Linked DNA regions of Thermosphaera aggregans. Each later gene encodes a partner of the first gene's protein in a complex. Links are inferred from orthologs where the notes say so. Each region holds a gene or a part of one and is shown in the gene's direction. Other genes may lie near its edges.

Region 1 (16,282 bases):
TCGACAAGCCTGGGGGTGAAACCGTGCATGAAGTATGCTAGGATGAATACCAGGATCCCCATGATCATTGTGAAGAACAGGTACAGGATGATTGAGACCGCGAGATACTTACCCCCGCTTGCCACTGTTGAAAGCATGTAGCAGACGCTGTAGAAAGCTATGAGTGATCCAGCAACGCCTAGGAACAGTATCACAGTGTAAGATGCCTCGATACTGTAGCCGGTGAGCAAGAATATGCTCGCGTTGAATGCTGCGAAGAAAACCCCTGTTGAAGCTAGAGCGGTTAAAACCCCGGCCGTGAACCTCGTGACATATACTTCTAGCCTTGTAACAGGGCGGGCTATGAGGAACTCCAATGCCCCAATCCCCTTCGGCTTAGCGACGAGAGTGTATGCGAGGTATAGAACCACTATTGGGAAGAATTGGGAGAATAAGCCGAGCCCGGCTGTGCCGAGAGCGATGTTTGTAATACGTCGCTGAATAATCCCTGTCTGGATCCTGATCACAGGTAATGCGCCACTCAAGTAGGTAAGGCCTTCGGGGTTTTTAAGGTAGAGCATGATTCCAGTTGTAGTTGAAGCATTCAAGCCTAGCTCCGATGCGTTGGTCTTGAAAACATTAAGCCCTGTTGAAACATTACCGGCTAACAATGCTTTTTCAAGCCCAGCGTTACCTGTGTCCGTGGAAAACGTGCAGTATAGCTCGAAGCCATCGCCGGGTGGCTCAATCAACATTGAAATAGTTAGCTCATCATTCTTTAGAAACACGTAGCCTGCTGAATACACCGACTTCGTGCCGTCGAGGCTGGAGAAGTAGATAAGAGGGGTGGAAGCATAGAGCACTCCTCCGCCTCCCTTTATGAAGCGTGCCACTATACTGTTGAATCCGAAAGGCGTTGATGATCTTACTTCGAAAAGCAACCTTCCCGTATCCTCAGGTAGCGACCTTATGATGTCAGACTCCAGCGTTGTCTCAACGACATGGTAGCCATCCGCCCGGAAAGCAAATGTTTTCAGTGTTTGATAAACCCCGTTCTCCTCAACTAGAAGGTTTACCTCGACGTTAGCTGTGGTTCGTCTCATCTCTGAGTCGTAGATGTTGTAGTGCATGGTTAACTCCCCGGTTTCAACGTCAAGCTTTGCGAGGAAAGCTGGATAAGAAGATCCTGCACCCATGCTAAGCGAGATGGATACTAGGTATGATAGCCCAACACCGACCAGGATGAAAACTGCTAGTGTCACTAGCGTTGCTGGACGTATGAAGGCTCTTTTAAAGTCGTAGAAAATGGGGTTCACATCACTCACCCTTCCCCCTTATCAGGTTGAAGAAGAATTCTTCGAGGCTTCTCTCCTCACTCCTAACCTCCTGTACGCTGAAGCCGCTCTCCACGAGCTCCTTGACGATTACGCTTGGGGAAGCGTTTAAGCCTGAGACCACCACGTACTCACCCCTGGTTTCAACCCGTCCATACTTCTCGAGAATGCTGAGGGATTCCTCAACCCTGTCAATCTTCATGATCAGGGATGGTTTAGCCATGTTCACGATCTCGCTCATCATGTAGACACCGATGATCTTGCCCTTATGGATGAATACTACCTTGTCAGCTATTCCTTCAACCTCGCTTAATATGTGTGAGGAGAATAATACAGCCTTACCCTGCTTCTTAAACTTCACGGCTAGATCTCTGAAGAAAACTATTCCCTTAGGGTCCAGGCCGTTTAAAACCTCGTCGAAAATGAAGTTTGGGGGGTCGTTGATCAGTGAGACCGCTAGGGCGAAGCGCTTCTTCATTCCCTGCGAGTAAGCGGCAAGCTTCATGTTCAACGCGTCTCCAAGACCCAGCATCTCTAAAGCCTCTCTCCCCATTCTCTTCGCCTCGGTAGGCGGTATGCCGTAGTAGCCTGCTAGGTACACGTAGTAGTCCAGCGCCTTAAAGTCTGTTTCAAAAATGGGAAGCTCTGGAACCCACCCGATCCTTTCAGAAGCTTTTTTCTTATCCCTCGTCACCGATAAGCCGTCGATTAACACGTCCCCGGAATCCGGGGGCAGTACTCCAACAGCTATTCTAATAGTTGTGGTCTTGCCAGCACCGTTCAAGCCTACGTAGCCCGTTATCTCCCCGTTATACACTTTAAATGAGACGTTGTCAAGGGCTTTAAGCCTGCCAAAGGATTTTGAAACACTGTTAACCTCAATCAAGCATTTACACCTTTTACTTGCTAGTAATAACCTCTCCACGTCTTATAAAATTTTAAAAGAAACCCTTCCTCCTGTGGAATCCTTCACATCTTGTAAGATTCCTTGACACGTAATTATTTCAAACAATGTATAAGTATAAACGTCTCTTCTGTATATTCTTTAAGAGCGAATAAGTATGCATATGAAGAAGGGTGGTTAAAGTGGATTATCTCGCACCAATAGTGGCATCGCTGATGTGGAGCTTGAACCCTGCCGTAATTTCTAAGTACAGGGAGCATATTAAGCCGGTGCTTTTCACCGGGTTCAGGGCTCTCACAGCTCTTGCATCACTCATCCCTTTCGCGCTGATCAATAGTCATGGCTTTCCAGGGTTTACGGAAGCTGGTGTCGCAGTCATTCTGGCCTCGGCTCTGCTAGGGCCCGGAATAGGGGACGCTTCATACACTAAAGCTATTCAACTCCTCGGCGGCTCCCTCGCGGTGATAATAAGTTATACGTACATCTTCGTCTCCCAATTCGTAGCGGCGGTTTTCCTGAACGAGCCCTTAAGGCTTCCGGTTGTTGCCGGCAGCTTGACGGCCTTCCTAGGCATTGTCCTAGCATCTTCAAACGGCAACGGGGGAAGGTTTAACGTGAAGGGTGTTGCATACGCTGTTGTTGCCTCTATTTCATGGGGTCTTGCAACATCTATGATTAAGGTGGCCCTCCTATACGCTGACACCTTAACCCTCACCGTGATGAGGCTCGGGTTCATAGCAGTCTTCTTCATCCCCGCCGGCCTGATCGTGGAAGGGGGTCCTGGGAAAGGGGATTCGAAGCCTTTGATCAAGGCTTCGCTCATAACAGGGGTTTTAGGGTGGAGTATTGGAATGCTCCTTTTCATCTACTCTATAAACAAGTTAGGTGTTTCAGCCACTGCGGTAGCCACCGCGCTAACCCCGGTGCTATCCCAGCTAACTGTCAAGCTCCTGTCCAGGGAGAAGCCGACGCTGAGAACTGTTGGAGGAGCACTGCTTATTTCTTCAGGAATAATTATATCCCTCCTTTCTCCTTGAAAAAGAGTTTAAATTACTGTTTAATCGTAAAATCCCTTTGAAGAGTAATACGGTGATGATGTAGCTTGAAATACCCGCTGGACAGGATATGCGTTAAAAGCGGCATCTTATGCCCTAGCTGCCAGCGTAAAGTGGAGACAGGCGTTGTCGATATTGATGAGGTTAAAGTGATGAAGGCTTTAATGGATATTGAGGAAAAGCACAAGGTCTTGAGGAACGGGGAGTATGTGAAATCTTTCATGGCAGGTGATCAATTCATACTGATACTCCGCGACGGCGTGGAGCAGGCCGAGCTTGAGGAGGTTTCAAAACACCTTAGCAGGGAGCTTGACGCTAAGGTTAAAATAATTGTTGAGACAGGCGATATGAGAAGGCTTATTGAGCAGGTGATCAGTCCTGCATCACTCCTCGGCGTGAACCAGGTCTGGCTCCCCGATGGAACGGAAATCGTTAACGTAAGGGTTCCGAGGAGGGATCGAAGATTTTTGGAGAAAAATAGAACCACGTTCGAGGAGTTAATAGCTAAGTTAACCGGCAGGAAGGCCAGGATTGTTTTCGAGTAATAAGAGATTTATTTTAAAACCAAGTTCTCCTTAAACAACTCCCTTAACACCATGCTCGCATAGAATCCTTGTTTCAGGAAGAAGCCTATCTCTAGGAGATTGTTGGCATGCTTTAAGCTGATGTTGGATGGCTTGAACAACCCCGTCCTCCACCAGCATCCCAGCTCGCTAATCCTGTCAGGGTTTAAGCCCTCCTTCTCGAAGAGATCCGTGTAAAGCGTTGAGCCCTCCTCACCGCAGCCAGGGGCTGGAAGCACCCTGTTTAGACAGCCCCACCCGCACGTGTCGACCAGCTTGTTTAAGAGAAGATTGTAAAGGTAGCTAGCGTAAGCCTCCACAAGGATTCTCGACGTTGATTTCTGCACAAGCTCTAAACCCTTGGATAGTGGTGATTCAACATATAGTTTCTCGTAAAACAGTCTCCCCGGGAATGATCCTTTAATCCTTGCAACAGCACTGTTCATTTTTTCCCATGGATAATGCTCTCTCAGGAAGAACCTGCTGAACCGGTCCTCCCTTCCAAGAAGAATCTGCTTGCCTAGCAGGTGGCTTATCGGCCTCTCAACCCCGAATCGCTGATACCCGTAGTATGATGGCAACCCCGAAGCAACGATAAGCCTGAGCAAATCCTCGGCAATACTGTAATCGCCGGGTCTTGAAGCCTCCAGGGTTATCTTAAACCTGTTCCCGACTAGTGATTTTCTCGTGGGCTTCGCACGTGCGAAGCCTATTAGGAGAGCGGCGTAGTTTTCGCCACAAATTTCCTTAAGATCGTTGCTAACCAGGGTTTTCTTGACGAAGAAGAACTGGGTGCTTGTGGACTCCTTATCCTTCAACCCAAGGTGAATAATGTTGGAGTCAGGAATCCCGATCTGTTTTGCGAGAAGCCTTTTAACGCGTAAAGTATCCATAGACCTCTTAGTGACCCTGAATACCGCGTACTCGCCTTTCTCCCTGTTAAAGCCTAGTTCTTGAAAGTTGACAACCTCCTCCACGGTGAACGTGTCAGGGGTGATCTTGAGCTCGGTGCTTATTTTCCGATGCGTGAGAACGTGCTTCAACCCAGTCACGTAATCTAATGGATGAGGGTAGTAGGTCAAAGAAGCTTCAACCCGCCTGTTAGCTTGTCAACAGCCTCATCAGGCGCTGGACCTATTGCAACGGCCGTTGTCGTTCCCGGAGGCAGCTCGGTCAGCCCAGCGTCTTTGATCAAGGATGCTGGAAGCCCACTCCTCACCGCTTTCTCATACAGCTGGACGAGCTCGGCCTCGCCTGGAACCTTTACCACAACTTTCTTCTGCCCACTACTCCACCATTCTTCAAACCATTCCCTTCTCGAACGGTATGCTTCGAAAGCAGCTGTCACCGACGCGTGGGCAACCTGTACGGCAAGCTTTCCCTTGCTCATCCCGAGATCGCTTCTAACAATTATAACCTGTTTCAATCCGTTAAACCCTCAACAAGAATTATTAAATACTCCTCATATATTAGTTCCCGCTGGATTATTCAATGCTTGGATGTGGACTTGATGAGTGCTAAATCGTGTTTCACAATCCTGACACTACTATTTTTAGCCATGGCCTCAACGGCTAGCGCGCAAGGCGTGGAGCCTGTTTACGGCCCTGGAGACTTCTTCAACTACGAGTACACTGTAACGCTTTCACGAAGTAATCAGTTCTGCACGGTTAAAGTTTTTCTTACGGTTAGAGTGGAGAGCGTGTCATATCCTTTTGTGGAGTACAGTATTGGCGATCACAGGAGGATTAGATTAACCGGTGACTGCGAGGTTTTCGGCCTAAGCCTGGAGATGGTTGAGAACAGTTTCAGGGATAGCAAGGGTGTTGACAGGCTGGATGCTGAGCCCTCATCATCCTACATAGGATTCTTCGCCAACCCCTCGTATACTGGCGAGTTCGCGGAGAGTTATCAGGCAGCAACAGGTTTCTCAAATGTTACAGCCAAGTATGTCAACGGCGTGCTGATAAGGTACGTTGAGCTAACCGAGACCTTCTTCTTCAACAGTGTGGCAATCCTAGAACTACTTTCGACAAGCGCATACTACAGGGTTAACCCAGCCCTTGCCCCTATGGGTTTGGCAGCGGTAACAGTTGGCTTCACCCTTGGGCTAATTGCGATAACTTACCTGCGGAAGAGCAAGAGCCTGCAAGTTGCTGAGGGAATATTTTTAATACCTTAATCACGTTTAAACTGTTGATTGCTTAAGCATGGTGGTTGCTACATGGTTGCACAGTACAGTTTAACGCAGCAGGCCGGCATCGTTGTTGAAGAAGCAGCGTCACCTCCGGTGTGCGATAGCTGCCACAGGATCATGGAGCCCGGGGACTATGGTACGGAGTTCATGTGCCCTAACTGCGGGAAGGTATTGATCCGTAGATGTAAGAGGTGCAGGCAGCAAGCAGTTGAGTACGCCTGCCCTAACTGCGGGTTCAGGGGTCCTTGAAGAGGTGGTGTGAATGGCTCAGGTTGCTGTAGTGGTTAAAATCCTCCCAGAAGACGTGGAGACGCCGTTGAACGAGTTGAAAGCCCGGATAGAGCAGAGCCTGCCGCAGGGATATCAGGTGAAGGCTAGCGATGAGGAACCCATAGCCTTCGGATTGAAAGCTCTCCGCTTGTTAATAGCTATGCCTGAGGAAACCGAGGGCGGTACAGAGCCCTTGGAGAACCTTTTAATGAGTATTCCAGGCATCAGCCAGGTCGAGGTTGAAGCTGTTTACAGGCTTCCTTAGTAATTTCTTATATTAAGGGTTTTTCACACTCAACATTATAGGTTGTTAACGCTGGTGCTTGATTTGGCAGGGAATAAGTTGAGAATACCTCTAAGAGTACTAGACGCTGATAGAAGGGACCTACATAAAGGAATAGCGAGGCTGGACCCTGAGGTAATGGATAAGCACGGTATATTGGAAGGAGACCTCCTCCTCGTTGAGGGAGAGTCGGAGACGGCCGTGATAGCTGCTGCAAGCAGGGACCAGGATAGGGGTTTGGGCGTAATAAGGCTTGACCCGGTTACCAGGAAGAACGCGGGCGTGAACATTAACGAGGTTGTTTTCGTGGAGAAGGTTGAGAAACAGTACGCCCAGGTGGTTAAGCTAGCTCCAACCAATTACTTCGCACCCGCTGACCCAAGCGTGGTGGAAGAGGTTAAGAGGAGGATTATTGGAAGGCCCTTGATGGAGGATAATGAAATCCACGTAGTCATAATGGAGATGAGCATTCCTTTCAGAGTTGTCACCTTGAAGCCGAAGGGGCCTGTGATAGTTTCTGACGAAACAGAGCTCTACATTTTCGAGGAGCCTGTCGGGGAGGTTCCGAGAGTAACGTATGAAGACATTGGCGGATTAGGCAACGTGATCGAGAAGATTAGGGAGATGGTTGAGCTACCGCTCAAGTACAGGAAAGTGTTTAGGAAGCTGAACATAGACCCGCCTAAGGGAATACTCCTGTACGGTCCCCCAGGCACTGGCAAGACATTGCTTGCTAAGGCGTTGGCTAACGAGGCTAACGCGTACTTCATCGTGATCAATGGTCCAGAAATTATGAGCAAGTACTACGGTGAGTCGGAGCAGAGGCTTAGGGAGATCTTCAAGCTAGCGAGGAAGAAGGCTAAGAAGAACCCTGCAATAATATTCATAGACGAGTTAGACGCTATTGCGCCGAAGCGGGATGAGGTCATAGGCGAGGTTGAGAGGAGGGTTGTCGCCCAGCTCCTAGCCTTACTTGACGGGTTAGAGAGCAGGGGGAACGTCATAGTGATAGCGGCTACGAACAGGCCTAATGCTGTCGACCCTGCTTTGAGGAGGCCTGGCAGGTTTGACAGGGAGATTGAAATACCTATGCCAGATAAGAAGGGCAGGCTGGAAATACTTCAAATCCACACGAGGAGGCTTGTTAAATCTGGCATCCTCGGCGAGGATGTCGACCTGGTCAAGCTCGCAGAGATGACCCACGGGTACACCGGCGCTGATCTCGCCGCCCTGGTTAAGGAGGCTGTCCTGCATGCTTTGAGAAGGTATGTGCCTCTTGAAAAGTCCAATCCGCCTACACCAGAAGAGGTTTTAGAAAAGGTTAAGGTTACTTTTGAAGACTTCATGTTCGCGTATAAGAGCATCGTACCCAGCGGTCTAAGAGAGATATATGTCGAGGTCCCGGAGGTTCACTGGAGCGATATAGGAGGGCTTCATGAAGTGAAGCAGGCTTTAAAGGAGAGTGTTGAATGGCCCTTGAGAATGCCCGAGGTGTTCGAGAAGTTCGGGATCAAGCCTCCGAAAGGCATACTGCTCTATGGGCCTCCCGGATGCGGAAAAACGCTCCTCGCCAAGGCTGTTGCAACCGAGAGCGGCGCCAACTTCATAGCTGTTCGCGGCGCCGAGATCATGAGCAAGTGGGTTGGAGAGTCTGAGCGTGCTGTGAGGGAGATCTTCCGGAAAGCCAGGCTACATGCACCCACGGTTGTCTTCTTCGACGAGATAGATGCAATAGCCTCGCTGAGAGGTGCCGAGCTGGACTCTGGAGTATCTGAGAGGGTTGTAACACAGTTGATTACTGAGATGGATGGTATTCAGAAGCTTGAAAACGTCGTTGTGATAGCGGCAACCAATAGACCTGACCTAATAGATCCCGCGTTGCTGAGGCCTGGAAGGCTTGAAAAGCTCATCTATGTTCCCCCGCCAGACTATGACGCGAGACTTGAAATACTCAGGATCCAGACAAGAAGCATACCCTTGTCAAGGGATGTAGACCTCCGGGAGATCGCCCGGAGAACAGAGGGGTACAGCGGCGCAGATGTTGAGGCGGTGGTTAGGGAAGCGGTCATGTCTGCTCTGAGAGAATCCCTCAACGTTAAGGAGGTATCAGTGAAGCATTTCAACAGGGCGTTAGAGATTATTAAGCCAAGCATTAATGATAATATGTTGAGATATTACCTGGAATGGGGGGTTAGGGCGAGGCAGCAACTCCCCAGGTCTCACTTAAAGCCTCAGGTTTACGTTTAAGGTGGTTGTTAATGAAGTATAACCCGGGCTACTGGCGTCTTACCCCTCTTTTCAGACTGATCCTGGAGATCGTGATCGACCATCCGGAGGGAGTCTCGGAGTCCGACCTGATAGATATCTTGAAGAAGGAGCACGAGGTCGAGGTGGGGAAGGCGGAGCTCTACAAAGCCTTGATGAAGCTGGAGCTATCGGGTTATATCCAGGTAGAGCCTGTTGGAAAAGAATTCGTTATACGGCTTTCACCATCCTTTCCCGAGCTTTTTAAGTGAATAGTTTTAAATGTTTTAAACAACTATTTTAATGATCGTGGGAGAGACATGGGAGTAAACCTTAAAGACCTCATACCAGAGGATGCCAAGATCATTATTGAGAACATGCGCTCATTGAAGGGGAAGGTTATCGCGATAGATGCCTACAATGCCCTGTACCAGTTCCTAGCAGCCATAAGGCAGCCGGATGGAACCCCTCTAATGGATTCCCAGGGCAGGATCACGAGCCACTTGAGCGGGCTTTTCTACAGGACTATAAACCTTGTTGAGGAAGGCTTGAAAATAGTTTACGTGTTTGACGGGAAGCCCCCTGAGCTTAAAGCTAGGGAGCTTGAGCGCAGGAGAGCGTTGAAGGAGGAGTCTGCTAGAAAGTATGAGGCTGCTGTTGAAGCAGGTGATTTGGAAGCGGCTAGAAGATACGCGATGATGGCTTCGAAGCTGACTGATGAGATGGTTAAGGAGGCTAAAAAGCTCTTAGACGCTCTCGGAGTTCCCTACGTTCAGGCACCAGCCGAGGGTGAGGCCCAGGCAGCATACCTTGTTAAGAAGGGCGACGCCTACGCTTCCGCAAGCCAGGACTACGATAGCCTCCTCTTCGGCTCCCCCAGGCTGATAAGGAATCTCACTATTAGCGGGAAGAGAAAGCTTCCGAGAAGAGAGGAATACATCGAGGTCAAGCCTGAGATGATAGAGCTTAACACGTTGCTCTCCAAGCTTAACCTGACCCTGGAGAACCTTGTAGATATAGGGATTCTGGTAGGCACGGATTATAATCCGGAAGGCTTCGAAGGGATAGGGGTTAAGAAAGCCTACCAGCTCGTCAAAACATACGGGTCGATCGAGAAGATTCCTAAAGCCTTGCTCAAGTCCAGCGTAGAGGTTGATGTCCTAGAGATTAAGAAATACTTCCTCCAACCCCCTGTTACAGACTCGTACAAGATAGAGTGGAGGGAGCCCGATGAGAAACTGGTTTTCGAGATCCTTGTTAACGAGCACGATTTTAGCGAGGATAGAGTGAAGAACGCGCTTGAAAGATTTACTAAAGCATACAAGGAGAATATTAAAGGAGTTCAGACCGGGCTGGGCAAGTGGTTTGCCAAGCCCTCCTAGCTTACGCGTTGTTAACAGGTAGGTTCAAAACATTTAAATCGAGAAAAACCACCCGCTCCGAACCCTATCCTCAACCTATGCTAAGAAGTGGCAGGATCGCGTTTATAGATATGTTTTAACATAAAATACTTTGTGAAGCTCATGAGCGGTGAAAAACCCACAACCGCGTTCGTGCTGATGTTGCTTTCAGGCATTATCCTACTGCTCTTCGCGATACTAGCATTAGCGATAGGGGCCTTGCTACGCGCGGAGATTCCCCTTGAAGAATCAATGCCGCTTCCAACCGGTATGGGGTTCCTCACGGCTTTCGCGATAGGGACTGTGATGATAATAGTCGGGGCAATAGCCTTGTTAATTGGCTTGTTAATGATCGTTGCCGCTTTTAAGATTCGTAGTGGTGAACCCGGCAAGGTTAAAACCTGGTCTATAATAGGGATAATCCTTTCTATTGTAAGCCTGATCACTGTTGGCGGAGGATTCTACCTAAGCTTTGTCTTGGGCTTGATAGGAGGGATTCTCGGATTAACGTGGAAGCCGCCGGAGAAACCCGTTGCACAGGAGCAAACCCCTCTCCCACCCCCAGTCTAATTTTTCCACCTTTCCTCCACGCTCCATCCATACCTGCCTATTAAAGGGACGAACACGCATTCTATCCCCCACCGCTTATTTATTCTCCCATTCTTCTTCTCAACGATTAAGAGTCTTTGGAAATACCTGTCCCCCACCGGTGCTACCAGGATCCCGGGATCCCCTAGCTGCTCCAGCAGTGGCGGAGGAATATCCGGGGCTGCAGCAGTTACTATTATTCTATCGTAGGGAGCAGCCTCCCTGTAGCCCAGTGTTCCATCGCCGACCAGTACCGTGACGTTTTCCGAGTATCCTGCTTTCTCAAGGTTTTTCCTAGCAAACGAGGCTAGCTCGCTGATTCTCTCAATACTGTACACGTGTCCTCCACCGGAGTCCTGCTTGGCAACTATTTCAGCCAGGACAGCGGCCTGATAACCCGACCCGGTTCCAATCTCTAACACCTTGTTGCCCGGCTCAGGATCCAGCTCCTCGGTCATTATGGCAACCATGTGTATAGCACTTATCGTCTGACCCCAGCCTATGGGTAGCGGGGTATCATGGTAGGCGTATTTCCTCATCGCCTCTGGGACGAACAACTCCCTCGGCACTGTTAGGAGAGCTTTAATGATCCTGGGGTTTCTCAAGTAGCCTGAGTCAACTAGGAGTTCGACAACTCTACTCCTCTGCTCGTGAAAGCTCAACGCGATCCCTTTGAAAATATTAGGTTTATGGTTTAATTAAACATGGGGTTAGGGATGATAGTTGCCAGCGAGATAGTGCGCGCAAAGGGCCACCCAAACGTTACGGCTAAGCATAAGACAACGCTGGAGATAACGAGGGATTGTGATTTAACGTTGAGAGGGGACTGCATAATAGGGGTTAATGCTGACAAGGCTGCGTCAAACCTGTCCAGTGATTTTAAGGCTGCCTTAACGTCTCCGAGAAACATATTGTTAATTGTTCTTGAGGCAGGCGGGTTTAAGGACTACCTGATAGCACATGGTTCGAGAGAAATTACTGCTACCGATCCTCGAAGAATCATTATCAGGAGAAGTAGCTATGTCGAGCCCGCGACAATAGGGGTTTACGCGACGAAGGCAGCCGGGGATCTAGATAGAGGGTTGGTCAATAGTTTGAAAAGCGGTGACGCCGTGTTAACGGTTAAGCTATACGTGCTCAGGCTTGATGATATCGAACCTGTAAATCCCTGAGCCTGGAGAGTACTCTAGGACAAGCCTGTGGCTGAGTATTCTCCACCCTGGGAGAACACTGCCCACCTCGTCAATGCTGGTGTAGACATCTCTTGTTAGAACGTATAGGTGTAAGATGCCTTCAGGCGCGAGGACTTGATCGTAGACTTCGGCAAAGCCTAGGCTTGCCTTAGGGAGGTTTGCGATCACCCTGTGAGCCACCTCTTTCCTCGGGAGGTGATCAGGGATGTCTCTTGCATCATTGTTTAACGGTATGATGACTCCTTTAAGCCTCCTCATATTGGATTTAATATTCTCTATTAAGAGTTCGTGGGCAACAGGGTTTAAATCGTTTGCCAAGACCAGTGCGGTTTTCAATGATGCAATGTGGACTGGGAACCCGCCTATCCCTGAGAATAAGTCAACAACGATCTCGCCATCCCTGACCAGGGATGCGAGCCTCCTATGCTCCTCTGTTAGCCTTGGATTATAGTAGACTTTTCCAAGCCTGATCTTGAAGCTTAAACCGTATTCTTTAACAACAACTACTTCAACCGGGGTTCCCCATAGGAGTTTGAGAACCGGTACTCTATACTCTTCAACAGTCTCCTCCTTAACATATATTGCTTTCAGCCTTGGATGAGTTTTTAGAAGCGCATCCACAACCTCCTCCGACGCTCTATGCTCCAAGACCTTGCTCCTCACAATTGCTACATCTCCCAGCAAATCGTATGAGGGAGGGTTAACAGCTATCTTCTTCTTGTATCCCGGGGCGCATTCGACAACTCTGAACAATGTTTCATCGATGGATTCAGGCTTCTCAGCAACAGGTATGAGTACCTTGTCACCTGCCCTCTCTATTAAGTAGTCCTCGAGGAGTAGGCCGGTTTTCCTCAAAGCCTTTATCGCTTTCTCAGCGCGGGTTTTTTCAACTTCCACGCAAAGCACTTTCCCGCCCAAACCAGTCACCATGCTCAGCTAATTAAAATCTATATTACTTAGCTTAACATATGTTTGATCGTGGATTGGAATGTTTTCCAAGGTAGCGTTGATATACAAGCCAACGCTTAAGTGTATTGAAATGGTTAAGGAGCTTTCGAACGCTTTCTATAGCAGAGGGTCTGAAACCATATTGTTCACTGTTGACGATTTACTACCGGCTGAGATAGAGAACACACAACTCGTCGTCGTGGTTGGAGGAGACGGAACGTTTCTCAAAGCATCCAGCACTATTCAGAGAACAGGGGCTTTCATCCTACCTATTCACTGCGGCAGGCGTGGAGCCTTCTTCGACCCGATTACCATGCCTCTCCCGGAGATTGTTGAGAATGTTTTGAACGGCGAGTTCATAGTTCAGTACTATCCGAGGCTGAAAGCCTGTAGGGGGAGCGACTGCAGGGTTTTCATTAACGAGCTCGCTTTAACCTCAATAGATCAGGGAAGGATCACGGGCTTCTCCATAGTTATCAACACCCCGGGGATTAGTTCGAGGCTAGAGTTTGAAGGAGACGGCGTCCTGGTCGCCTCATCGCCTGGTTCAGCCGCTTACAACTTGTCCGCGGGAGGACCTTTAGTTGACGCCTGGAACAGTTTGATCATTATAACCCCGTTGAACCCTATGCAGCTCAACCTTCCACCCATAATCCTTCCATCTTTTTCAACAAACGTAAGGGTTTCATGCAGGGGTTTTTCATCAATGTTTTTCGACGGGGAGAAAATAGCGACGCTGACTCGTGGAGAAGAGGTGGTTGTCTCAGGCTCTAACAACTATCTTAGAGTGATAAGGTTCAAGCCCAGGAGGGATCTTCTCAAAAATGTCATCGAGTCGAGATGGGTTTCCTTCCCCCAGGTTTAAAACAGCTGTCCTGGACACGTCAGCCCTTCTAGCGAAAATATACAGGCTCCTGCCGAGGCATGAGATCGAACTATACACGACTCCTCGCGCAGTGGAAGAGGTGAAGGATCGCGAGAACAAGGAGGCCTTGGAGGAGGCTTTAGACCTTGGTTTAATAACTGTTAAATCCCCGGGGAAAGAGTTCGTTGGAAAAGTATTAAAGCATGCTACCTCAATAGGTGAGGTTTCAAAGCTTTCGAAGACTGATGTTGAAGTAGCTGCCCTAGCCCTTGAGCTTAAGGAGGCTGGCGGAACCTTTGTTTTCACAGATGACTACAGTCTGCAAAACCTTCTACTCCACTTAAGAATCGGGTTCAAGCCGTTGAGGACCTACGGCATCTCAGAGGAGAGGGCTTACCTGGAGAAATGCCCCGTGTGCGGGTATGTCCCAGGCGAGCCCGGGGAGAAAACATGCCCGTTATGCGGAAGCGAGATCAAAAGGGTCAGGCCTTTCTCAGTAAAGCAATGAAGTAGCCAGGCATGTCACTGTTTAACGGGTGGAATCTGTAGCCTACTATGTTTTCAAAATAGACTTTATCGCACCGCGTGAACAGTGTTTCAGCTTCAACGCTTTCAAATCCGAGCTCCCTCACAGCGTATGATACTACTTCCTCGTTCTCCTTCGACGTTAGAGTACAGGTTGAATAAGCTACTATGCCCCCTTTCTTCAGCAAGCTGTGAGCAGTTTTCAAAAACTGCTTCTGATAGCTGGCATTGTTTGAAACATCGCTCATAGTTTTATCAAAAACTAGCTTCGGCCTAACCCCTATGTTACTGCACGGTGGGTCCACAAGAACCTTGTCAACTCTTCCGTTAAGGTTGAAATCCAGGTGTGCATACCTAGAGTCGTACGGGATGGGGAGGACATTCATTGCCAAGCCCAGTTTTTCAAGGTTCGACTTCAACACCGTAATCTTGGACTCGCTCCGGTCGAAAGCTATAACCCTACTCCTCCCCCTAGTGTACTGGACTACGTGCCCGGTTTTACCACCCGGCGATGCGTTCAAGTCTACGACCAGCTCTCCCTCGCGAGGATCTAGAAATATCGTAGTAACCATCGCCGGAAGTCCTTGCGGATAAACCAATCCCTTACGGTAAACCGAGAGCTCACTTATCCTCGGGGCGCTGTAGACGGAGGCAACGTTTACCCCTACTAAGCCACTATTCATCCTGAACAACTCGCTGGAAGACACTGTTGCTTCAACAACACCGACGTAAAACCCATGCTTCGACACCACCCTAACCATGTCCCCCCTTCTGAAGGAGTCAGCCTTCAAGACACCGGGCCTGTACAGGTTGGAACCCATCATCACGGAGACAGCGGTCTTCTCATCCACCACTATAGTTTTCTCAACATCCCCGGGGAGTTTATACGGGCCCTTCAGCTCAACGTAAACAGCTTCTCCAATCTCTCCATCCCTCCAAGCCCTAACCCCCTCCCTCTCCATCTCCTCAAGAACCGCTTCAATGCTTGCTCTCAAAGTGTTGACCCGGATGTAAAGCCTTCTAGGCGGCGTCTTCAAAGACTCAACCAGCCTTAGGGTTAAACTACCGTAAACGCGTCTAAGCTCGTTTAACAGGCCTTCCTGCATATCCCGAAGCTCCCTGTTCTAGTTGAGCTAGGAAATCCTTATTAGATTATAAAACAATATAGGATTTACTAGCCAGAGATTCGTTTGTGGAAGAGGTGAGGCTAAAGTGTCTTCCTCTACAAGGATAACTGATAAAGAGCTGAACGAGGCGTTAATGGATAAGCAGGAGAAGAAGCCCGTGGACGAGAAGCAGAAGTGGGTTAACAGGATTTTGAAGAGTGCTAAGCAGTATCACAAGATATGCCCGTACTTTGACAAAAGGACGAAGATGTGCTTCATAACTCTCGGGACCAAGTGCGACAGGGAGGGAAAGTTCGACACGTGCCCAGTGTTCAAGGCGTTTCTCGAGAAGAAGTACGATGAATACAAGGCTAAGAGCCAGCCGCTACCACTTGACTTCTCAGATGTTGTTGCATCCCCTCTATAGGTGTTTAACGTGGAGAGGAAGTATTTTATCGAAAACCTCGGCAACATGTGGATAGAGTACGATAAGCAAAACGACATACTGTACTTAAACTTTGCCACGGAGATAGGGGATGCTGACGAGGAGGTTTTAAGTGAGGATGGCGACGTGGTTTTCAGACTCAAAGAGGGGCGTTTAGTCTCAATAATGGTTTTAAACTTCAGCGAGAAAATCGGTGCAGCGATTCTTTAAAAGATTTTTAGTTTAAAATCCTCGTACAATCCGTCGGACGAACGAGTGCTCCGGGGGCAGAATCTTACTTATTTCTTCAAATATCTCTGTAGCATTCTCTCCCTGGATATCGATGAAGAGTGTTTCACCTTTAAACGCGAGGTAGACGACGGTGTTATTGCACGTGTAAAGCATTA
Region 2 (10,810 bases), 390 kb from region 1 along the record:
CCCAGGGATAGACCATAAGAGGCTGTACACCAACAACGTGTTCGAGATTGAACGGGTGCTCGGGATTGAGGCAGCTAGGGCTGCAATCATCAGGGAGATTAAGAACGTCCTGGATGATCAAGGCTTAGACGTTGACACCAGGCACATAATACTGCTAGCCGACATCATGACTTGGACAGGGCATATAAGGCAGGTTGGTAGAATGGGTGTAGCCGGCGAGAAGCAGAGCGTCTTGGCGAGGGCAACCTTCGAGATGACTGTTCAGAAGCTCCTGGAGGCTGCCGCAATGGGTGAGTCGGACAGGCTGTACGGCATTACCGAAAATATTATAATGGGGCAAGTCATTCCTGTAGGAACAGGAATGGTTCAGATTTATATGTTCCCAACATTGATAAAACCAGAAGCCAGTGAGGAGAAAGAGGGGAGCGAGCAATGAGCACTGCCACTGTGGAGCTGGTTAAGGCTATTCAAACCCTGAGTAAAACCGGCCAGTTCAAGATCGGTTTCAACCAGTCAAAGAAGCTCGTCATGCTGGGAAAGGCCAAGGCCGCTGTCATCGCGGCCAACGCACCACCGCATGTTAAGAGAGACCTGAAATACTACGCGAAGCTGAGCAACATACCTGTTATAGAGTTCCCTGGAACAAACTTCGAGCTGGGGGCTTTGATCGGTAAACCCTTCGGCGTCTCAACAATGGTGATCATCGACCCTGGCCAGTCAAACATCCTGGACCTAGCCAAGGAGGTATCGGGTAATGAGTAAGGAAAGGAGTCAAGTGAAGATAACTCCTGACGAGTTTAGGTACATGGCACTGCTACACGAGATCACGGGCGCCACCGTCAGAGACTGCATCATGGATGAGTCTGAGAACAGGGTCATATTCCTGGTTAACCCCGAGGATATTGGAAAAGCCGTAGGCCCCAAAGGCTTCTTCGTTCAAAAACTCAGGAAGATCTTGAACAAGAACATAGAAATAGTCGGCTACAGCGACAACCTTGAGGAGCAGGTTAAGTACGCGCTTGCTCCTGCAAGGATAAAGGAGATCAAGGTGACCTCTAAACCAGGCGGGGAGAAAGTAGTCTACGTGGCGGTGGATCCATCGGACAAGGGCCTCGCCATCGGTAAGAACGGCAGGAACGTTCAAAAAGCAAAGATTATTTTAAAGAGACACTTCAACATCGACTCTCTCATTATAGCATAAAATTTAAGAATACTTGAAACTATTTGAGTCTAGAAGAAGAGTTAAGGGATTAAACCATGCCGGGCAAGAAAGCACCATACGGGATGTACGCGGCAAGGAAGCTGAAGAGGAAGCGTCTCAAGTTTAGGTGGAGCCAGAGGGATTTCAAGCTCAGGATGCTTAAGCAGCAAGGCAAGATAAGGGACCCGCTTGAAGGAGCGCCAATGGCTAGGGGAATAGTTCTTGAAAAGGTTGGAGTAGAATCCCGTAAGCCAAACTCAGCCCTGAGAAAATGTGTCCGCGTCCAGCTTGTGAAAAACGGCAAGGTGGTTACAGCATTCGTCCCGTGGGACGGTGGAGTCAACTATATTGACGAGCACGATGAAGTAGTTATTGAAGGTATTGGAGGCCCGATGGGAGGGTCTCTAGGAGATATTCCCGGAGTGAAGTATAAGGTAGTAATGGTTAACGGGGTATCTTTGAAAGCTCTCTGGCTGGGTAAGAAGCAGAAGCCTGTTAGGTAGGTTTAAGCTTTTAACTTGTTGAAGCCGTAAAGCTACTTTTCAAAATCCTCTTCTCTATCCTCAAGCTTTGAGAGCTCCTCGAAAATCTTGTAAAGCCTCTCCTGCTCATCCACGAGCTCCTCGCTAACGTAGACGGGTTTACCCGCAATTATTGCAAGATAGATAGCGTGGCTAGGGATCATCTTCCTCCTTGTTGAAAACTTTCCGTTAACAAACTCCACTGTCGCGCTGTAAACCCCCTTGTCAGGGTTGAAGCTGTCTATTACAACGTGTTTAAGATTCCTACTCAACGCGGCTATAAACTCGGGAACGCTCTCGATCACATCGGTGATCATGGATCGCTCCTCGTCCAAACCCTCCTCTTCAAGGTTCCTCCTTATTGAGACGAAGATGTCGTAGGAGACGTTTTCAAGGTAAAACCTCCTCCCATCCTCGAGGTGAAGGATTAAGCGTGGACTAACCTCTCCGCCGGCGAAAAGACTCGTCGATATCTTTTCGACCAACAGGTAAGACGGCTTCAACGGCTATGCCTCCTGGAAAACCTGATTAATAAATGGTCTAATAAAGCATCATCAGGGTCTGAGACTAGTGGGGAATGCGTGAATCTGCAATAATTTTAAAAAGCCTGTTAAACTGTTTATGGTTATACAGGTGTTTACATTGGCTAGTGAAGGACACGTTGTGAAGTTGAGCGAGGTCAAGCTTTTCGGCAAGTGGACCTATGATAACATTGAGGTAAGGGATCCCAGCCTGAAGAAGTACATATGCCTTAAACCCTACATCCTTCCACACACAAGCGGGAGGCATGAGCACAGGAGGTTTGGGAAAGCCGAGGTGCCAATAGTTGAAAGGTTGATTAACAAGCTTATGCGTCCAGGAGAAAACATGGGTAAGAAGCACCTCGCCTACAATATTGTTAAAAAAGCCTTCGAGCTCATCTATTTGAAAACCGGTCAGAACCCGTTGCAGGTACTGGTCCGCGCAATCGAGAATGCAGCCCCGAGAGAGGAGACAACCAGGATCATGTACGGCGGTATCTCATACCATGTCTCAGTAGACATTTCCCCTATGAGGAGGATTGACCTAGCCCTTAGACATTTAACTGATGGTGCAAGGGAGAAAGCCTTCGACAACCCGATCACTATTGAGGAAGCCCTGGCAGAGGAGATAATAGCTGCTTCAAACAACGACCCAAAGAGCTACGCGATCCAGAAGAAGGAAGAGATTGAGAGAATAGCTTTAAGCAGCAGGTAGCGTTTCCCGCCCTCTTTTCAATCCCCGGGATCCCTTCTCACAAGGCTTCAAACCACTTTTCAATGAAGCACTGTATATTACAAAGCCTTAACCCCGTCCACTAGTAGGTTCCCAGGGAGGGCGCGTTGGTTGTAAAAAGATTTTAAAAAGACTTACTCAATTTATTAAACTCAATGAACATGATAAAGATAGCAGGTGAGTGCGAATGAGCTCTGTGCCGCAAAAACCACATTTGAACCTGGTGATCATAGGACACGTCGACCATGGAAAAAGCACCATGGTTGGACACATACTCTACCGTTTAGGGTACTTCGACCAGAAAACCATTCAGATGATCGAGGAAGAATCGAAGAAGATGGGTAAGGAAAGCTTCAAGTTCGCATGGCTCCTTGACAGGATGAAGGAGGAGCGTGAGCGTGGAGTAACGATATCGCTATCATACATGAAGTTCGAGACCAAGAAGTACTTCTTCACCATTATCGATGCTCCCGGACACAGGGACTTCGTTAAAAACATGATTACCGGTGCAAGCCAGGCTGACGCTGCCATACTAGTTGTGAGTGCTAGGAAGGGTGAGTTCGAGGCTGGTATGAGCCCTGAGGGCCAGACCCGTGAGCACGCCCTGCTCGCGAGAACAATGGGTATCAACCAGCTGATCGTTGCCATCAACAAGATGGATGCTGCCGAGCCTCCATACAGCGAGAAAAGGTACCAGGAGGTTAAGGAGATCCTGGGCAAGTTCTTGAAGAGCCTTGGCTACAATATTGAGAAGATACCGTTCATACCTGTCTCAGCATGGACTGGTGAAAACCTGATTGAGAGAAGCCCCAACATGCCATGGTATACTGGGCCAGTGCTTGTAGAAGCATTAGACATGCTGGAGGTTCCGAGCAAGCCTGTTGACAAGCCCTTGAGAATACCCATTCAGGATGTTTACGCTATCTCCGGTGTTGGAACAGTCCCGGTTGGAAGGGTTGAAACAGGGATACTGAAGGTTGGCGACAAGCTAATATTCAACCCGCCGGGCGTGATCGGAGAGGTAAGAAGCATTGAAACACACCACACGAAGATCGAGAAGGCTGAGCCAGGCGACAACATCGGCTTCAACGTGAGAGGCGTTGAGCGCAAGGATATTAAGAGAGGAGATGTGGCAGGGCATCCGACGAACCCGCCAACAGTGTCAGACGAGTTCACAGCCCGCATCTTCGTAATGTGGCATCCGACAGCAATAACCGTTGGCTACACACCAGTGGTCCACGTCCACACCGCTAGCGTGGCGTGCAGGATCACGGAGATAGTTGCCAAGCTCGACCCGAGAACCGGTAAGGAGGTTGAGAAGAACCCGCAGTTCCTGAAGCAGGGTGACGCCGCCATCGTGAAGTTCAAGCCGATAAAGCCTCTGGTGATAGAGAAGTATTCAGACTTCCCGGCGCTGGGAAGATTCGCGATGCGTGACATGGGCAAGACCATAGGTATCGGCCAGGTATTAGATGTTAAGGTTTTAGAGCAGCAGAAGAAGTAAAGGTTTTTTTAAACCCCTAAAACGCTTATGTTTTTAAGCAGGTTGCTTAAAAGGATGGTGCTTATGTCGACGGTGAGAATGGTTAAGATAAAGATTTGGAGCACGAACATAGATGTGCTCGAGGATTTCATAGGGAAGATAACCGATATTGTTAAGAAGACAGGAGTTGGCATGAAGGGGCCTATACCCCTCCCAACGAAGAAGTTGAAGATAAGGACTTTGAAACTACCCCATGGCGAGGGGAAGAAGAAGTATGAGAAATGGGAGATGAGGATTCACAAGAGACTACTCTACATTGCTGAAGACGAGAGAGTCATGAAGCAACTAATACGTATCCGTGTGCCACCGGAGATCTGGATGGAGATAGAGCTTTAGTTTTTAAACAAGGCATAGGTCAAGCATTCCTAGTCTTTTAACACCACCATCCCGGAGCTATCTTTAAAGCTCCTTGTTGCCTAATATTTTTAACAGTGCCGGGGTGCCCGAGCGGTCTAAGGGGCTGGCCTGGAGAATAATCCCCCGGTCAGCCAGTGCCCCTAATGGGGCGCGCGGGTTCGAATCCCGCCCCCGGCGCTCCATGACAGGTTATTCTAAGAGGGATCGTTAAGGCGTGATGGGTAAGTTTTAAAATATGATATAAGCTTAAAAACAGATTACTACATGGTTAGTTAAAGGATACTGCTTACTATGCGGTGGGAGAAGTGAGCGTTCAGCAATCTTTCAGGCAGATCATACGCGTGCTGGAGACAGATATAGACGGGTCTCTCCCGTTGATATACGGGCTAGCGGAGGTTAAGGGGTTGGGGTATACTTTCTCTCTCGCGATTACCCGCATACTTGGATTAGACCCTAACACCAGGATCGGCTACCTCTCAGACGAGGATGTGAAGAAGATTGAAGCACTTGTGAAAAACCCGAGCTCCTACGGGCTCCCCTCATGGATGTTTAACAGGAGGAAGGATTACGCCACCGGTAAAGACCTCCACCTAGTAGGTGCTGAGCTCATTTACTTCGTGAAAGAAGATATTGAGAGGGAGAAGAGGGTGAAGAGCTGGCGCGGAGTAAGGCACGCTCTCGGCTTGAAAGTGCGCGGGCAGAGGACAAGGACGACCGGTAGGCTTGGAGTAACTGTTGGAGTAAGAAAGAAGAGGCAGGGTCCGCAGCAGCAACAACAGTCTAAACAAGGGTGATGTGAATGGGTGATCCAAAGAAGCCTAGGAAGAAGTGGAGTGGTCCAAGACATCCTTGGAGAAAGGATATTTTAATGTACGAGACCAAGCTCCTTGGACAGTACGGCTTGAGAAACAAGAAGGAGTTGTGGAGGGCTTCGTCAATAATACGCTACTTCAGGCACAGGGCCCGCTCACTCCTCGGCGAGCCTGCTGAAGTCCGAGAAGTAGAGGGGAAGATCCTAATAAGCAAGCTGGTTAAACTAGGCTTGCTCAAGGAGGGCGCGAGACTGGAGGATGCTTTGAACCTTAAGGTTGAAGACCTTCTCGAGAGAAGGCTTCAAACAATTGTTTACAAGAAGGGGTTGGCTAACACTATCTACCAGGCGAGGCAGCTCATAGTTCACGGCCACATAGCTGTCGCTGGGAGAAGGGTTACATCACCAGGGTACATTGTCTCCGTTGAGGAAGAACCCCTCATAGACTACGCTCCATTCAGCCCGTTTAAGGAGAAGCCTATTCAGCAGGTTCAGCAGGGTGGTGCTTGATGGCGTTCTCAGCTAGAGAGCTTAAATGGGGAGTAGCACACATTTACAGCAGCTTGAACAATACTATAATACACATCACGGATTTAAGCGGGGCTGAAACCGTTAGCAGGTTCAGCGGCGGAATGGTTGTTAAAGCTGACAGGGAGAAGCCAAGCCCGTACGCGGCAATGATAGCTGCTTCTAAAGCAGCATATGAAGCAATGGATAAAGGAGTAACCGCTATACACATAAAGGTGAGGGCTCCCGGAGGACACGGATCCAAAACCCCTGGCCCCGGGGCGCAGGCAGCCATCAGGGCCTTGGCTAGAGCAGGGTTCATAATAGGCAGGATCGAGGATGTGACACCGATACCTCACGACACCACGAGGCGTCCAGGCGGCAGGAGAGGAAGGAGGGTCTAATCCACAGGTGTGTCCGGCTTGAAGATAGAGGTTTTGGAGCAGAAACCACTGTTCATTAAGCTAAGGATCAAGGGGGTCAGCCTCCACCTTTTAAACTCTATTAGGAGAGTGATAGTATCCGAAGTACCCACAATGGCTGTTGACTACGTAGCTTTCATGGAGAACTCCTCAGTCTTCTACGACGAATACCTTGCCCACAGGCTGGGATTAATCCCGCTGACAAGCAACGAGGCATTGTGGAAGTATAAGAGCCCCGAGGAGTGCAGGGAGGCTGGTGAGAAAGGATTGTTCTCGGAAGACTGCTTTGTCCGCCTAAGCCTTGAAGGAGAGGGAGGGGATGAGCCAGTAACACTCTACAGCGACTTCCTGGTGTCAAGCGACCCTGACGTGAAGCCTAGCTTCGGGAAGATCCCGATAGTGAAGCTGATAAAGCCTCAGAAAGTTAAGCTCGAAGCATACGCTAGGCTTGGAAGAGGTAAGGAGCATATTAAGTGGAGCCCTGTCTCGGTAGCAGCGCACAAGTATGTTCCAAAAATACTTGTGAACCAGAGGCTGTGCAGAGGAGAGGACTGCCTTAAATGTGTTGAAGCCTGCCCTAAAGAGGTTCTCGCCTTCGAATCCGGGGAGATAAAGGTTAGGAGCGGCAAGCTACTGGACTGCACCATGTGCAAGATTTGTGAAAACATATGTCCCTCAGGAGCTATCAAGGTAAGCCATGAGGAGGACGAGTTCATACTAACCCTTGAGTTAACAGGTGCTTTATCAGCTAGAAATGTTTTATTAGAGTCTGTTAGAATACTTGAGAAAAAGCTTGACGACTTCGTTGAAACGCTGAGGGAGAAGGGTGTTTAAGCATGATGGAGTTGAAGAAGACAAGCATAGTCTTGAGGAAAACGATTAGGGAGCTTGAAAAAGCCTCTAAAATCCATGACGCCCCGATATGGGCGAGGGTAGCTGAGGAGTTGGCGAAGCCCACTAGGAGGCGTCGAGCAGTAAACCTGAGCCGTTTAAACAGGTATACCGTGGAGGGCGATGTCGTGGTTGTCCCGGGCAAGGTACTGGGCTCCGGGAGGATAGATCACAAGATAACTGTCGCAGCCTACAGCTTCTCTAGAACAGCATACGAGCAGTTGTTGAAAGCAGGGTGCAGAGTGCTTAGCCTCACAGACCTGGTTAGGGAGAATCCTAAAGGGTCGAATGTAAAGATAATAGGGTGAGACCGTGAGCGAGGAGAAAATACTTTACGTTGATGCTTCAAACCAGATTTTGGGGAGATTAGCGAGCATTGTTGCTAAGAAACTGCTCGAAGGATACAAGGTGGTAATAGTTAACTCTGAGAAAGCCGTTCTAAGCGGTGAGAGAAGCAGGGTTATCGAGGGGTATAAGAATATTTTGAAAGCTAAAACTCATCGTAACCCGGAGAAATCCGGGATTAAAAGGCCGAGATCCCCGGTCACGATAATGAAGAGAGCTATCAAGAGAATGCTCCCCTACACCCAGCCCAAGGGGAGGGAGGCGTTGAAGAGGCTGAGAATATTCGTTGGAACCCCTGAGGGCTTGAAGGGGAGGGAGTTCGTCAGGTTTGAGGAGGCCGATGCCTCCAGGCTTAAGCAGGGTTTTGTTTACGTGAGCGAGGTAGCGGCTGCGCTTGGTTGGAGGGGTGGTTTGAATGAGTGAAACTGTTGTCGAAAAGTTTAAGATCGTCGTAGCCTCGGGCAAGAGGAAGACAAGCATTGCTAAAGCAGTCGTTAAGCCAGGAATTGGGAGGGTTTGGATTAACGGAATACCCCTCGAGGTATTCCCAGTGGAACTGGCAAGGGTTAAGATGATGGAGCCTTTAATGCTCGTCGGCGACTTGTGGAGGAAGGTTGACATTAGAGTAGAGGTGAGAGGAGGCGGCGTCATGAGCCAGGCTGAGGCTGCCAGGACAGCTATAGCGAGAGGCCTGCTAGAGTATGTTGACAATGATGAAGAGGTTAAGAAAATATTCACCGAGTACGACAGGCACATGTTGAGCGGCGACCCCAGGAGGACCGAGTCGGAGAAGTGGGGTAGATACAGCGCTAGGAGGAGATGGCAGAAGAGCTACAGGTAGGTGTGCAGCATGCTTTTCCCTGTTAGATGCTTCACGTGCGGCGCCCCCATAGGCCACTTATGGGAGGAGTATGAGAAGAGGGTTAAGGCAGGCGAGGAGCCGGGTAAGGTTTTAGATGATCTAGGCGTTAAAAGATATTGTTGCAGGAGAATGTTTTTATCATACGTGGATGTTTCAAAAGAGGTTTTACAGTTCCCCAAGATATCGTGAGGTGAGAAGCATGTTCGAGAGCGAGGATATAAGCGGTCTGGGCGAGCAGCCCGTTACCCCGAGGCCGGGAGAGAAGGTTATAGAGCTACTGGTTCCAGTGGACAAGTACTTGTCAGCCGGTGTTCACATAGGCACGCACATATGCACGAAGTTCATGGAGCCCTTCGTGTACAGGGTTAGGAGCGATGGCCTATACATTCTCGACGTGAGAAAGATAGATGACAGGTTGAGAATAGCTGGCAAGTTCCTAGCGAGGTACGAGCCTGCAAAGATAGCTGTGGTATCTGTTAGACAGTATGGTAAGAAGCCTGTGAACAAGATGTGCCAGTACATCGGCTGTAAAACATTCACTGGGAGATTCCTCCCCGGAACCTTCACAAACCCAAGCCTTAAATGGTACTACGAGCCCGACATAGTCTTGCTGACGGATCCGAGGGCTGACGCGCAGGCTTTGAAAGAGGCTGCTGAAATAGGCATACCAATAGTATCGTTCGCCGACACGGATAACAAGACCGATTTCATAGACCTCATAATCCCAGGGAACAACAAGGGGAGGAAGAGCCTGGCCCTGCTGTACTGGATACTGACGAGGCAGGTTCTCAGGGAGCGTGGAGCCCTGCCGCCGAACGGGGAGCTCCCTGAGCAGCCCACAGAGTTCGAGGCCGAGGTCTAGGGGTGAAGTATTGAAGAAGAGGCACCCGGCTGTAGCAGGTTATTTTTACCCTGATAGCAAGCGCGAGCTCGAAGCCATTATCAAATGGTCTTTCACCCATAAAATAGGTCCTGGGAAACTGCCTGAGACCTCGCCTTCTAGAAGGGTGGAGACAGTAGGCTACGTCGCGCCTCACGCAGGCTATGTTTACAGCGGCCCCGTCGCAGCCCACACCTACTATCAAATGGCTCTTGACGGCGTCCCTGAGACAGTTGTAGTAATAGGTACGAATCACACGGGTTATGGAGCTCTGGTCTCAGTATACCCTGGCGGCATGTGGGAAACACCGCTGGGTCTACTCGAAGTAGACTCCGAGCTTGCGAAAACCCTTGCGGATAAAAGCAGCATAGCAGAGCTTGACGAGTACGCACATCTCGAGGAACACTCTGTTGAGGTGCAGCTCCCGTTCATCCAGTATATTTACGGGGACAGGGTTAGAATACTCCCCGTGGTCATGAGGCTGCATACCCCTGATGTTGCAAGAGACGTTGCTAAATCACTCCTTGAAGCAGCATCCTCGTTGAAGAGGGATATAATCATTGTTGCGAGTAGTGATTTCAACCATTACGACCCCCACGATGTAACGGTGAGGAAGGATAAGGAGGCAATATCCATGATACTCAGGCTTGATTCAGCAGGCTTCTACAACACGTTGCTCAGGGAGGACGTGTCGGTGTGCGGTCCTGGCGGCATCATGGTTTTAATAGAGTACGCCAAGCTCAAGGGGGGAGCAGGCGCGAGGGCTGAGTTGTTGAAATATGCGACGAGCGGGGACGTGTCAGGCGATAAATCACACGTTGTCGGGTACGCGTCTATAAGGTTTTCAACACAGTAGTTTGAAACCCGTAATCCCCCGATCAATTATCTGGCTAGTTTTATATTGTCTGTTTAGCTAATTCTTCATGTTAAAGGTGTAGACTGTTGAGCGATATTTACTGGAGGAAGATACAGCATTTGGAAATAGTTGTAAACCGCGACGTCGACTTCAAGGACAGGTGTGAGGAATACTTCAAAGACATAATCCTGATCCACCAGGCAATTCCTGGTTTCCGGAGAGAAGGTGTTGACACGTCCACGAGGTTCCTAGGCTACGAGCTTAAAGCACCCGTCATGATAACCGGGATAACCGGAGGGGCTCGCGAAACCCTTGACATTAACAGGAGGCTTGCTCAAATAGCTAGTCAACACGGGATAG

The links.
Region 2: the proteins of IMZ38_RS02675 (region 1) and tuf are in contact, whole or in part, in a crystal structure (PDB 7CSL), measured with the Pyrococcus horikoshii proteins. The link is inferred for Thermosphaera aggregans from one-to-one orthologs. Residues at the interface, in WP_010884146.1 of Pyrococcus horikoshii: Phe4, Leu6, Val7, Val9, Arg11, Met13, Pro14, Thr15, Asp16, Pro17, Leu38, Ala39, Lys40, Glu44, Pro45, Ile46, Ala47, Phe48, Gly49, Leu50, Tyr56, Leu58, Arg60, Asp61, Glu62, Glu63, Tyr65, Ser66, Phe67, Asp68; in WP_010885563.1 of Pyrococcus horikoshii: Val16, Lys20, Ser21, Lys62, Arg65, Glu66, Arg67, Gly68, Val73, Ala74, His75, Ile88, Asp89, Ala90, Pro91, Gly92, His93, Asp95, Phe96, Lys98, Asn99, Gly103, Ala104, Asp227, Val228, Tyr229, Ile231, Val234, Val237, Val239.

Annotation. Positions count from the first base shown.
Region 1 is NZ_CP063144.1:447,869-464,150, forward strand. What follows is about bases 5,221-7,927. They hold IMZ38_RS02675 (elongation factor 1-beta), read left to right. Parts: upstream 5,221-6,291; coding sequence 6,292-6,564; downstream 6,565-7,927. Other genes in these bases: pth2 (peptidyl-tRNA hydrolase Pth2), read right to left, coding at 5,221-5,225; IMZ38_RS02665 (hypothetical protein), read left to right, coding at 5,346-6,014; IMZ38_RS02670 (zinc finger domain-containing protein), read left to right, coding at 6,057-6,278; IMZ38_RS02680 (CDC48 family AAA ATPase), read left to right, coding at 6,619-7,927. In the rest of the region: IMZ38_RS02635 (ABC transporter permease), read right to left, coding at 1-1,304; IMZ38_RS02640 (ABC transporter ATP-binding protein), read right to left, coding at 1,297-2,199; IMZ38_RS02645 (DMT family transporter), read left to right, coding at 2,400-3,254; IMZ38_RS02650 (transcription elongation factor), read left to right, coding at 3,320-3,817; tRNA pseudouridine(13) synthase TruD, read right to left, coding at 3,826-4,917; more of pth2, read right to left, coding at 4,914-5,220; more of IMZ38_RS02680, read left to right, coding at 7,928-8,829; IMZ38_RS02685 (ArsR family transcriptional regulator), read left to right, coding at 8,841-9,098; fen (flap endonuclease-1), read left to right, coding at 9,147-10,208; IMZ38_RS02695 (hypothetical protein), read left to right, coding at 10,350-10,796; IMZ38_RS02700 (protein-L-isoaspartate O-methyltransferase), read right to left, coding at 10,793-11,476; IMZ38_RS02705 (DUF371 domain-containing protein), read left to right, coding at 11,519-11,986; IMZ38_RS02710 (class I SAM-dependent methyltransferase), read right to left, coding at 11,942-12,925; IMZ38_RS02715 (NAD(+)/NADH kinase), read left to right, coding at 12,996-13,820; IMZ38_RS02720 (NOB1 family endonuclease), read left to right, coding at 13,780-14,328; IMZ38_RS02725 (PUA domain-containing protein), read right to left, coding at 14,303-15,451; and 3 more genes. UniProt on the Methanocaldococcus jannaschii protein: Promotes the exchange of GDP for GTP in EF-1-alpha/GDP, thus allowing the regeneration of EF-1-alpha/GTP that could then be used to form the ternary complex EF-1-alpha/GTP/AAtRNA.
Region 2 is NZ_CP063144.1:63,614-74,423, forward strand. The notes cover bases 2,474-5,321. They hold tuf (translation elongation factor EF-1 subunit alpha), read left to right. Parts: upstream 2,474-3,163; coding sequence 3,164-4,480; downstream 4,481-5,321. Other genes in these bases: IMZ38_RS00385 (30S ribosomal protein S7), read left to right, coding at 2,474-2,958; rpsJ (30S ribosomal protein S10), read left to right, coding at 4,544-4,855; IMZ38_RS00405 (30S ribosomal protein S13), read left to right, coding at 5,182-5,321. Also shown: rpoA2 (DNA-directed RNA polymerase subunit A''), read left to right, coding at 1-436; IMZ38_RS00365 (50S ribosomal protein L30e), read left to right, coding at 433-762; IMZ38_RS00370 (NusA-like transcription termination signal-binding factor), read left to right, coding at 755-1,201; IMZ38_RS00375 (30S ribosomal protein S12), read left to right, coding at 1,258-1,704; IMZ38_RS00380 (bifunctional nuclease family protein), read right to left, coding at 1,737-2,225; more of IMZ38_RS00385, read left to right, coding at 2,344-2,473; more of IMZ38_RS00405, read left to right, coding at 5,322-5,670; IMZ38_RS00410 (30S ribosomal protein S4), read left to right, coding at 5,676-6,197; IMZ38_RS00415 (30S ribosomal protein S11), read left to right, coding at 6,197-6,598; IMZ38_RS00420 (DNA-directed RNA polymerase subunit D), read left to right, coding at 6,608-7,450; IMZ38_RS00425 (50S ribosomal protein L18e), read left to right, coding at 7,453-7,815; IMZ38_RS00430 (50S ribosomal protein L13), read left to right, coding at 7,820-8,275; IMZ38_RS00435 (30S ribosomal protein S9), read left to right, coding at 8,268-8,693; IMZ38_RS00440 (DNA-directed RNA polymerase subunit N), read left to right, coding at 8,703-8,903; rpsB (30S ribosomal protein S2), read left to right, coding at 8,914-9,576; amrB (AmmeMemoRadiSam system protein B), read left to right, coding at 9,587-10,450; fni (type 2 isopentenyl-diphosphate Delta-isomerase), read left to right, coding at 10,537-10,810. UniProt on the Methanocaldococcus jannaschii protein: GTP hydrolase that promotes the GTP-dependent binding of aminoacyl-tRNA to the A-site of ribosomes during protein biosynthesis.